2 regions of the Streptomyces griseiscabiei genome follow, and region 2 is predicted to be linked to the other one. Evidence: riboswitches for the same ligand, from Rfam matches in the RefSeq annotation. Region 2 holds a riboswitch; the other holds the start of a gene.
What was found. A riboswitch is a leader RNA that binds a small molecule or an ion and turns the genes downstream of it on or off. The one in region 2 is predicted to bind glycine.
Positions count from the first base shown of each region.

Region 1: another riboswitch for glycine. It lies ahead of gcvT (glycine cleavage system aminomethyltransferase GcvT); the one in region 2 lies ahead of gcvP (aminomethyl-transferring glycine dehydrogenase).

Region 1 covers NZ_JAGJBZ010000002.1:594,703-600,624, reverse strand. The annotation lists gene J8M51_RS20215 (enhanced serine sensitivity protein SseB C-terminal domain-containing protein) at 1-579, opposite strand, end outside; gene J8M51_RS20210 (enhanced serine sensitivity protein SseB) at 788-1,564, opposite strand; gene J8M51_RS20205 (ATP-binding protein) at 1,639-2,310, opposite strand; glycine riboswitch at 2,508-2,606, shown strand; gene gcvT (glycine cleavage system aminomethyltransferase GcvT) at 2,793-3,914, shown strand; gene gcvH (glycine cleavage system protein GcvH) at 4,037-4,414, shown strand; gene glyA (serine hydroxymethyltransferase) at 4,453-5,715, shown strand; gene J8M51_RS20185 (L-serine ammonia-lyase) at 5,827-5,922, shown strand, end outside.
Region 2 covers NZ_JAGJBZ010000001.1:2,689,909-2,695,830, reverse strand. The annotation lists gene J8M51_RS11665 (MerR family transcriptional regulator) at 1-421, shown strand, start outside; gene J8M51_RS11660 (DNA polymerase IV) at 489-1,838, shown strand; gene J8M51_RS11655 (PRC-barrel domain-containing protein) at 1,953-2,324, opposite strand; glycine riboswitch at 2,449-2,545, shown strand; gene gcvP (aminomethyl-transferring glycine dehydrogenase) at 2,718-5,603, shown strand; gene J8M51_RS11645 (DUF5999 family protein) at 5,720-5,920, opposite strand.

The DNA.
Region 1 (5,922 bases), on a different contig from region 2:
GATGGACTGCTGCATCATCGCGCGCACCGAGTCGACGGCGGGCGGTGAGGTGTCGTACACGTCGAGGCCGATGGCCAGGTACGGCGCGCCGAGCGCGGGCTGCACCCAGGCGCGGCGCAGGGAGCGCACGGCGGGGGTGCGGTGGGCGTTCTGCGTGAGCAGGGCGTAGAACTGCGGGATCTCGATGGCCGGGTCGGAGAGCCGCAGCGGGCCCGCGGGCTGCCGCTCCAGGCCGGTGGCGATACGGCGCAGATCGAGCCAGGGGATGCCGACGCCGCCGCCCGGGGCGTGCGGGTTGAGCCAGAGGCCGTAGTGGTCGGGGTAGAGGGTGCGGGCCACGTCGAGGCCGTCGACCACCTCGTAACTGCGGTTCCAGCCACTGGCGGAGAGCTCCTGGGCGGAGGTGACGCAGGGGGCGTAGTTGAACCCGTCGACCTCCATGTTCCCGTACTGGGCGTCCGGGGAGCCGGCCTGGCCGTGCCAGAGCAGCATCCAGATCTGGCCGGAGGAGGGGGTGGCGAGGGCACGCAGCAGCGCCTCGTAGGCGTCGTAACGCCCGGGGGTCACCTGGCGCAGCATGTGCTCGACGTCGCCGCTGCCGCTCACGTTGGCCGCCCTTCGGTGTTGGACCTTGGTTTTGGGAACAGCTTAGGTGGTGGACAGGTGGAGCCGATCAGGGCTCGGGGGTTGTCGTACGTCGCCGGGTGCGGGTGCGTCGTGGCTGGTCGCGCCCGCGCGGCGGAGTCGCGGACGGACGCGGCCCGGCACCTCTTCGGGGGCGCACCGGTCAGTAGCCCTGTTGGTAGAAGGGCCGTACCTTCTCGCGGAGCCAGTCGCCCACCGGGTCCTGGGCCACGTCCAGGAAGACCAGGTTGACGGGCCAGGGGACGGGGGTCTTGGCGAGGGCGCGGCCGAGGGCGGCGAGGGGGAGGGCGCGGTCGGCCTCCCAGGACGCCAGGTCGACGCCGATGAACATGACCGGGTCGGCGGTCTCGATGGTGGCGAGGCAGCGGCGGGCGGAGAGGACGACCCCGGTCGCGGCGAACTCGGCGGAGGCGGCGGCGAGGAAGTCGACCGGGTCGTCCTGCCAGTCCGGTTCGTGGAGCCGGACCCGGGCGCCGTTCGCCGAGCCGTCCAGCGGGGTCCGCCCGGCCCGGCACAGTTCGGCCACGGCGGGCGGCGGCAGCGGGATGCCCACGACACCGTCCGGGTTGAGGGCGAGGCCGATCTGCGGGGGCAGCCCGCGCGCGAACTCGACGGCCGGGGCGATCGTGTACGACATGTGGTTGCCGACGACCTGGCGGAACTGCTCCTCGGAGCTGAAGACCGGGACGTACGCCTGTCCGTCGAACTCCATGGTCGGCAGGTCCAGCTGACCGCTGCGCGGGCCGCCGCCCTCCGGCAGCGGCACCCAGACGAAGCTGCGGGCCAGCACCTCCACGATCCGCGCCCCGGCCTGGGGCACCCCGAGCGAGGCGGACAGCACCTCCTCCAGCTCGTTGCCGGGCCACCCGCCGTGCCCTTGGGGATACGCCTGTGCCGGAAAGTCCGCCGGGAAGTCCATCTGCTGCCTACCGCTTTGCTCCGTGATGCTGTTGTAGCTGCACCTTAATTGCTTCCGGCCCGGCGGCGCTCCCCTCAGGGGCGCGGGAAGTCGATCCGTGTGAGGACATCCGCCGCGGCGCGGTCGATGATCACCGCCGCTCCGCAGCCCTGGGGCAGCCTCCCCTTCTCCACCGCCCGCAGCAGCCGGGTCATCGCACCCCGGTGCCGGGCGAACGCGTAGCGCGACACCCCCCGCCCCCGCTCCCGCTGTCCGTCCCGCGCCTCACCGGGTGTGACGTCGAGCAGCAGCAGATGCAGGGTGCCGCCGCGGCGGCGGGCCTCGCGCGCGAGCCAGCTGCGGACCCAGGCCTGCGCCCCGCAGTCGTGGACGACGACGCCCTCCCCCGAGCGGAGGGCGCGCCGCAGCCCCGCGTAGTGCGCGAGGCGCACCAGGGGCCGGTAGACCGCGTACGGCAGATGCCGGGCGAGACGCGCGTCGAAGCGGTCGCGGGTGTCCTGGGAGTCGATGCGGACGCCGGGCACGGCCCGGCGCATCAGGGTCGACTTGCCGCTGCCGGGGAGCCCGGTGACCACCACCAGGTCGTCCGGCCCGAACGACAGGCCGTGCGGGCTCCGGCCCGCGCGCTCTCTGAGGTCACGGACGATCGCCCTCGGGAACGGGCCGCACGCCTCACCGACCGGTGCGACGGGCTGCTTGGGCATCGCGATGCCCGACGTCGTCGCGTACGCCGTGGTCCTGTTCACCGTGACCGTCCTCCCCAGGGGTATGAGAGGTCCCATCCCCACAGACTGTAAAGAGAAGGTAATGCCCGATCCCTCCTGGTTCAGTCCTCGTATTGCCACAAGAGTGCTACGGACCGCTGTGTCTGCCTGGAAACCTCCCCCTGCCGCGCCGCGTCGATGCGTGCGATGATGTCCGCGCCAACTGCATACCGGCCGCTTGAACCCGCGCGGGAGAGTCCCCGGCAGCACATCGCCGGGGCGCCGAAGGAGCAAGTCCCTCCCTTGAATCTCTCAGGCCCCGATACCGCGCGGGCGAGGCAGATCTGAAAAGCGGGCCGTCCCTCCCCCGTGGGAGGCGGCCCCACCCACGGTGCAAGTCACGACCATCGGTACGTACACCGGTACGTACGGTCGTGGTGAACCTCTCAGGTTCCGATGACAGATGGGGAGGACTTTCCTCACCTGTCATGCGTCGTCCGTCTTGCCCTGGGAGCGTCACACCGATGAGCAGCAGCCCCACCACCGCACCGCGCCGTACCGCGCTCGACGCCCTGCATCGTTCGCTGGGTGCGACGATGACCGACTTCGCGGGCTGGGACATGCCCCTGCGCTACGGCTCCGAGCGCGACGAGCACCTCGCCGTCCGTACCGCGGCCGGGCTCTTCGATCTCTCGCACATGGGCGAGATCACGGTGACCGGACCGGGGGCCGCGGCCCTCCTGGACCACGCCCTCGTGGGCAACATCGGCACCGTCGGCGTGGGCCGGGCCCGCTACACCATGATCTGCCGCGAGGACGGCGGCATCCTCGACGACCTGATCGTCTACCGGCTGGCCGAGACCGAGTACCTGGTCGTCGCGAACGCCTCCAACGCCCAGGTGGTGCTGGACGCGCTCGTGGAGCGTTCCGCCGGGTTCGACGCCGAGGTGCGCGACGACCGGGACGCGTACGCGCTGATCGCCGTCCAGGGTCCGCAGTCCCCCGGCATCCTGAAGTCCCTCACCGACGCCGATCTCGACGGCCTGAAGTACTACGCGGGGCTGCCCGGCACGGTCGCCGGGGTGCCCGCGCTGATCGCGCGCACCGGGTACACCGGCGAGGACGGCTTCGAGCTGTTCGTGAAGCCCGAGCACGCGGTCGAGCTGTGGCAGGCCCTGACCGGGGCCGGCGAGGGCGTCGGTCTGGTCCCCTGCGGGCTGTCCTGCCGGGACACCCTGCGCCTGGAGGCGGGCATGCCGCTGTACGGGCATGAGCTGTCGACCTCCCTGACCCCCTACGACGCGGGCCTCGGCCGGGTCGTGAAGTACGACAAGGGCGACTTCGTGGGCCGCGGGGCCCTGCGCGAGGCCGCCGAGAACGCCCACCACGAGCCGCCCGTCCTCGTCGGCCTGATCGCCGAGGGCCGCCGGGTCCCCCGCGCCGGGTACCCCGTGGTCGCCGAGGGCAAGGTGGTCGGCGAGGTCACCTCCGGCGCCCCCTCCCCCACACTGGGCAGGCCGATCGCGATGGCGTACGTCGACGCCTTGTACGCGGCGCCGGGCACCCCCGGGGTCTGCGTGGACATCCGGGGCAGCCACGAGCCGTACGAGGTCGTGGCGCTGCCGTTCTACAAGCGCCAGAAGTAGACACTGGGCGCGGGATCGTCGTCCGTCCCGGACGTGACCCCGCCCACATTTCCGCTGCTCAGCAGCGGTTTCAGCAGTCCCCCATTCATCACCACTCCCCCGCGTACAGGAGAATTCAGGCCATGAGCAACCCCCAGCAGCTGCGCTACAGCAAGGAGCACGAGTGGCTGTCGGGCGCCGAGGACGGCGTCTCGACGGTCGGCATCACGGAGTTCGCGGCGAACGCGCTCGGCGATGTCGTCTACGCCCAGCTTCCCGAGGTGGGCTCCACGGTGACCGCGGGCGAGACCTGTGGCGAACTGGAGTCCACGAAGTCGGTCAGCGACCTGTACTCCCCGGTCTCCGGTGAGATCACCGAGATCAACGAGGACGTCGTCAACGACCCGTCGCTGGTGAACACCGCCCCGTTCGAGGGCGGCTGGCTGTTCAAGGTACGTGTCGCGGGCGAGCCGGACGAGCTGCTCTCCGCCGACGAGTACACCGCCCACACCGCCGGCTGAGAAGACTTGTGAGTCTTGAGAGCACTGAGGTCGTACGCATGTCGCTTCTGAACACGCCCCTGCACGAGCTCGACCCGGAGGTCGCCGCGGCCCTCGACGCCGAGCTGGACCGTCAGCAGTCGACCCTGGAGATGATCGCCTCCGAGAACTTCGCCCCGGTCGGGGTGATGGAGGCACAGGGTTCGGTCCTGACCAACAAGTACGCCGAGGGCTACCCGGGCCGCCGCTACTACGGTGGCTGCGAGCACGTCGACGTCACCGAGCAGATCGCCATCGACCGGGTGAAGGAGCTGTTCGGCGCCGAGTACGCCAACGTCCAGCCGCACTCGGGCGCCTCCGCCAACCAGGCGGCCCTGTTCGCGCTGGCCCAGCCCGGCGACACCATCCTCGGGCTGGACCTCGCCCACGGCGGTCACCTCACCCACGGGATGCGGCTGAACTTCTCCGGCAAGCAGTTCCACGTCGTCCCGTATCACGTGGACGACGCCGGACTCGTCGACATGGCCGAGGTCGAGCGCCTGGCCCGGGAGCACCGGCCGAAGGTGATCATCGCGGGCTGGTCGGCGTACCCGCGGCAGCTGGACTTCGCGGAGTTCCGGCGGATCGCCGACGAGGCCGGCGCGTATCTGTGGGTGGACATGGCGCACTTCGCCGGCCTGGTCGCGGCCGGCCTGCACCCCAACCCGGTGCCGTACGCCGACGTGGTCACCTCCACCACCCACAAGACGCTCGGCGGACCGCGCGGCGGCATCATCCTCGCGAAGAAGGACTTCGCGAAGAAGCTCAACTCCTCCGTGTTCCCCGGCTTCCAGGGCGGCCCGCTGGAGCATGTCATCGCGGCGAAGGCGGTGTCCTTCAAGGTCGCGGCGAGCGAGGAGTTCAGGGAGCGCCAGCGGCGCACGGTCGACGGCGCCCGCATCCTCGCCGAGCGGCTGACCGCCCCCGACGCCCGCGAGGCCGGGGTCGACGTGCTCTCCGGCGGCACCGACGTGCACCTGATCCTGGTCGACCTGCGCAACTCCGACCTGGACGGCCGGCAGGCCGAGGACCGCCTCCACGAGGTCGGCATCACCGTCAACCGCAACGCCGTCCCCGACGACCCCCGCCCGCCGATGGTGACCTCCGGACTGCGCATCGGCACCCCCGCCCTGGCCACCCGCGGCTTCACCGCCGAGGACTTCACCGAGGTCGCCGACGTCATCGCCGAGGCACTCAAGCCGTCCTACGACACGGAAGCACTGAAGACCCGCGTCAAGGCCCTCGCCGACAAACACCCGCTGTACCCGGGGCTGGGGAAGTAACCCCGGCTTCACCGGTCCGTAGTCCCGCTTTTCCGGGGCACCGCGCACACTGGGGAGTGAGCGCGGTGCCCCATCCCCTGCACAACCCCTCCCCCGTTCTGAGGAGTCACCGTGGCCATCTCCGTCTTCGACCTGTTCTCGGTCGGTATCGGCCCGTCCAGCTCCCACACGGTCGGCCCGATGCGGGCCGCCCGGATGTTCGCGCGC
Region 2 (5,922 bases):
GGCCCGTACCGGTCTCGTGGAGCCGAGCGTCCGGTCCGCCCAGGGCTCGGGGACACAGCGGCTCTACAGCTTCCGGGACGTCGTCGTCCTGAAGATCGTGAAACGGTTCCTCGACACCGGGGTCTCGCTCCAGAACATCCGCAGCGCCGTCCAGCATCTGCGGGAGCGGGGATTCAGCGATCTGGAGCGGATGACGCTGATGAGCGACGGGGCGACGGTCTACGAGTGCACCTCGCCCGATGAGGTCCATGCCCTGCTCCAGGGCGGCCAGGGGGTCTTCGGGATCGCCGTCGGGGTGGTCTGGCGTGATGTAGAAAGCGCTCTCTCCCAGCTGCACGGGGAGCGGGTCGACACGGGGGAGACGCTCATGGGCCACAACCCGTCGGACGAACTGGCGCGGCGGCGCAACCGCGCGGTCTGAGGACCCCCTCCCCGCTGCCGCCGAGCGGTACAGGGCATTGTCAGTGGCGTAGGGCAGCATCGGAGATGTGAGAACCGCGCCCACGATCCTGCATCTCGACATGGATGCCTTCTACGCCTCGGCGGAGCAGGCGTCCAAGCCGAGTCTGCGGGGGAAAGCCGTTGTCGTGGGCGGTCTCGGGCCGCGTGGGGTGGTCGCGACCGCCTCGTACGAGGCGAGGGCCTTCGGGGTGCACTCGGCGATGCCGATGGCGCAGGCACGCCGGCTCGCGCCCAACGCCGCGTATCTCACGCCCCGTTTCACGTTCTACCGGGCGATCAGCGATCAGGTCATGGGGCTGCTGCGTGATCTGTCGCCGCTCGTGGAGCCCTTGAGCCTGGACGAGGCGTTCGTGGATCTGGAGGCCGGGGGCGCGGCCTCGGACGAGGAGTCGGCGCGGTCGACGGGGGCGCGGTTGCGGGCGGACATCCGGGCGGTGACCGCGCTGACCGGATCGGTGGGGCTCGCGGCCTCCAAGATGCTCGCGAAGATCGCCTCCGAGCAGGCCAAGCCGGACGGGCTGCTGCTGATCGAGCCGGGGACCGAGCGGGCCTTGCTGGGGCCCATGTCCGTGCGGATCCTGCCGGGGGTGGGGCCGGCGACCGGCGATCATCTGCGGCGGGCCGGGATCACCACGGTCGAGGAGATCGTGGAGGCGGGGGAGGACGAGGTCGTACGGCTGCTGGGGAAGGCCCACGGGCACGGGCTGTACGCGATGGCGCTGGCGCGGGACGACCGGGCGGTGGTGGCCGAGCGGGACACGAAGTCGGTGTCGGTGGAGGACACGTACGACGTGGACATCCACGACCGGGTGCGGGTGCGGATGGAGGTGCAGCGGCTCGCGGACCGGTGTGTGCGGAGGCTGCGGGAGGCCGGGCTGTCGGGGCGGACGATCGTGCTGAAGGTGCGGCGCTACGACTTCTCGACGCTGACCCGGTCCGAGACCCTGCGGGGGCCGACCGACGATCCCGCGGTGGTGCGGGAGGCGGCGGGGCGGCTGCTGGAGGCCGTGGACACGACCGGTGGGGTGCGGCTGCTCGGGGTGGGGGTCAGCGGGCTCGCCGACTACACGCAGGAGGACCTGTTCGCGCAGGCGGCCGGGGAGCCGGAGCCCGTGGAGGAGGAGACCGCGGCTGCCGAGGTGCCGGTGGTGGAGGCGGGCGCGGGGGCCGAGCGGCAGTGGAGGGCCGGGCATGACGTGCGGCACGCCGAGTACGGGCACGGGTGGGTGCAGGGGAGCGGGCTGGGGCGGGTGACCGTGCGGTTCGAGAAGCCGGACGACGTGGGGCCGGGCCGGGTGCGGACCTTCAGGACGGATGATCCGGGGCTGGAGCAGGCGGAACCGTTGCCGTTGGTGCCGGGCGGGGTGCGGGGGTGAGGCCGGCCGGGGCGGGCTGATGGGGTTCGACGGCGTTGCGACGGGAGCGGGGGACCGGGATCGAGAGGGGGCGGGGCACGACCGCCCGTAGCCGGGTGCGCCCGAATGGTCGTCTCAGGGGCTGTCGTCCTGGCCCGCCACGTGACCGAAGTCGTGGTCCAGGGGCGGGGGCGGGGCTATGTCGAGGCCGTAGTGGTGGTAGAGCTGGAGTTCCTGTTCGGGGGAGAGATGGCGGCCCACTCCGAAGTCGGGGGCGTCCTTGATGAGGGCGCGGTCGAAGGGGACGTGGAGGGTGCCTTCGACGAGCTCGCTGGGCTCCAGGGGGACGAAGGCGTCGCGGCCGAAGAGGCCCATGCGTATCGCGGCCCACTCGGGGATGCCGGTCGCGTCGTCGAGGTAGACCTCGTCCACGGTGCCGATCTTGCTGCCTTTGCGGTCGAAAGCCTTGCGGCCGATCAGATTGCGCGGATCGATGTCGGTCTGCACGGGCCCTCCAAGTGGTCGCAAAGGGGTGGCGCATCGTGTCTCCCCCCTACGAAAAGCCACATCGGGGGCGGCGGCCACTCGAAGACGCGTGCGTTGACCGCGCTGATACGCTGGCAGCGGCTGTCGACCCCGTGCGGGAGAGTCCTCCGGACACCATCCGGAGGCGCCGAAGGAGCAACTCCTCCCCGGAATCTCTCAGGCTCACGTACCGCACGGACGAGGTCACTCTGGAAAGCAGAGCGGGTGTCACGGCTTCCGCTCTCACCGACGGTGAAAGCCGGTTCGTACCTGGACCGGTGAAGCTCTCAGGTCGAGATGACAGAGGGGGAGGCCGTCCGGGCACCCGTGTCGTGGTGCCCCTCGAAGGTCGTGTCAGACCAGGAGGCCTCCGTAATGACCGCCCATCGCATTCCCCTCTCCGAACTCGAACAGGGAATCCCCTTCGAGCGGCGCCACATCGGCCCCGACGCCGAGGCCCGGGCCAAGATGCTCGCGCACATCGGATACGGCTCGCTCGACGAGCTGACGGCGGCCGCGGTCCCGGATGTGATCAAGAACGCCGAGGCGTTGGACCTGCCGGGCGCGCGCACCGAGGCCGAGGTCCTCGCCGAGCTGCGTTCGCTGGCGGACCGCAACCAGGTGCTCGGTTCCATGATCGGGCTCGGGTACTACGGGACGTTCACACCGCCCGTCATCCTGCGCAACGTGATGGAGAACCCGGCCTGGTACACCGCCTACACGCCGTACCAGCCGGAGATCTCCCAGGGGCGGCTGGAGGCGCTGCTCAACTTCCAGACCGTCGTCGCCGAACTGACCGGGCTGCCCACCTCCGGCGCCTCGCTGCTCGACGAGGGGACGGCCGCCGCCGAGGCCATGGCGCTGTCCCGGCGGATGGGCAGGAACAAGAAGGGGCTCTTCCTCGTCGACGCGGACGCGCTGCCGCAGACGATCGCCGTGATCCAGACCCGTGCCGAGCCGACCGGGGTCGAGGTCGTCGTGGCCGACCTCAGCGAGGGCATTCCGGCCGAGATCGCCTCGCGTGAGATCAACGGGGTGCTGCTGCAGTACCCGGGCGCCTCCGGCGTCGTACGCGATCTGAGGCCGGTCGTCGAGCAGGCGCACGGGCTGGGGGCGCTCGTCACCGTCGCCGCCGATCTGTTGGCCCTGACGCTGCTGACCTCGCCCGGTGAGCTGGGCGCCGACATCGCGGTGGGGACGACGCAGCGGTTCGGTGTGCCGATGGGCTTCGGCGGGCCGCACGCGGGCTACATGGCCGTACAGGAGAAGTTCGCGCGGAGCCTGCCCGGACGGCTGGTGGGCGTCTCCGTGGACGCGGACGGGCACAAGGCGTACCGGCTCGCCCTGCAGACGCGGGAGCAGCACATCCGCCGGGAGAAGGCGACCAGCAACATCTGTACGGCGCAGGTGCTGCTCGCCGTGATGGCCGGGATGTACGCCGTCCACCACGGACCCGAGGGGCTGCGGACCATCGCCCGGCGTACGCACCGCTACGCCACCGTGCTCGCCGCGGGGCTCACCGCCGGAGGGATCGAGGTCGTGAACGGGGCGTACTTCGACACGCTGACCGTGCGGGTGCCGGGGCGGGCCGGTGAGGTCGTGGCCGCCGCACGCGAACATGGCGTGAACCTGCACCTCGTGGACGCCGACCTGGTGTCGGTCTCCTGCGACGAGACCACCACCCGGGCGCAGCTGGGCGCCGTGTGGACCGCGTTCGGGGTGGAGGGAGACGTCGCCGCCCTCGACGCCGCGGCCGGGGACACGCTGCCCGGGGCGCTGCTGCGCACGGACGACTACCTCACGCACCCGGTGTTCCACGAGTACCGCTCCGAGACCGCGATGCTGCGCTATCTGCGCCGGCTCGCCGACCGGGACTACGCGCTGGACCGGGGCATGATCCCGCTGGGCTCCTGCACGATGAAGCTCAACGCGACCACCGAGATGGAGCCGGTGACCTGGCCGGAGTTCGGGCAGCTGCACCCCTTCGCGCCCGCCGGGCAGGCCCAGGGGTATCTGACGCTCATCCGTGAGCTGGAGGAGCAGCTGGCGGAGGTCACCGGGTACGACAAGGTGTCGCTGCAGCCGAACGCGGGCTCGCAGGGTGAGCTGGCCGGTCTGCTGGCCGTCCGCGGCTACCACCGGGCCCGTGGGGACGAGCAGCGGATCGTGTGCCTCATCCCGTCCTCCGCGCACGGCACCAACGCCGCGAGCGCGGTCATGGCGGGCATGAAGGTCGTCGTCGTGAAGACCGCCGAGGACGGCGAGATCGACGTCGAGGACCTGCGGGCGAAGATCGAGCAGTACCGTGACGAGCTGTCCGTACTGATGATCACGTACCCGTCGACGCACGGGGTGTTCGAGGAGCACGTGGCCGACATCTGCGCGCAGGTGCACGACGCGGGCGGCCAGGTGTACGTCGACGGCGCCAACCTCAACGCGCTGGTGGGTCTGGCCAAGCCGGGCCACTTCGGCGGTGACGTCTCCCACCTCAACCTGCACAAGACGTTCTGCATCCCGCACGGCGGCGGCGGTCCGGGCGTCGGTCCGGTGGCGGTGCGTGAGCACCTGGCGCCGTATCTGCCGAACCACCCGCTGCAGCCCGCTGCCGGTCCGGAGACGGGCGTGGGCCCGATCTCGGCGGCGCCGTGGGGTTCGGCGGGCATCCTGCCGATCTCCTGGGCGTACGTCCGGCTCATGGGCGGTGAGGGTCTCAAGCGGGCCACGCAGGTGGCGGTGCTCAGCGCCAACTACATCGCGAAGCGGCTGGAACCGCACTACCCGGTGCTGTACACGGGTCCGGGCGGCCTCGTCGCGCACGAGTGCATCGTCGACCTGCGCCCGCTGGCCAAGTCGACCGGGGTGAGCGTCGACGACATCGCCAAGCGGCTGATCGACTACGGCTTCCACGCGCCGACCATGTCGTTCCCGGTGGCGGGGACGCTGATGATCGAGCCGACCGAGTCGGAGGACCTCGGTGAGCTGGACCGGTTCTGCGACGCGATGATCGCCATCCGGGCGGAGATCGAGAAGGTCGGCTCGGGCGAGTGGCCCGCGGACGACAACCCGCTGCGCAACGCCCCGCACACCGCCGCCGCGCTCGGCGGCGACTGGGAGCACGCCTACACGCGCGCGGAGGCGGTCTTCCCGGCCGGGGTCTCGCCCGCCGACAAGTACTGGCCGCCGGTGCGCCGGATCGACCAGGCCTTCGGGGACCGGAACCTGGTCTGTTCCTGCCCGCCGCTGGACGCTTACGAAGAGTAGTCGGACGCGGATACGCGTCGGGGCCGGTTCGGAGAGTGCTTCTCCGGCCGGCCCCTCTTCTGTCCGGGCGGACGTCCTGTGCGGGGACGCTCACCCTGTGCGCACGTGAGTGCGGCTCAGGCGGCGGTCACCACACTGCCCATCGGGCGGTGCGGCGCGATGATCTGGCCGTCCGGCAGGAGCTCACCGGTGTCCTCGAAGAGCAGAACGCCGTTGCAGAGCAGGCTCCACCCCTGCTCCGGGTGGTGCGCCACGAGACGGGCGCCTTCCCGGTCGGCGGATTCGGCAGTCGGGCACAGTGGCTGGTGCTGGCACATGG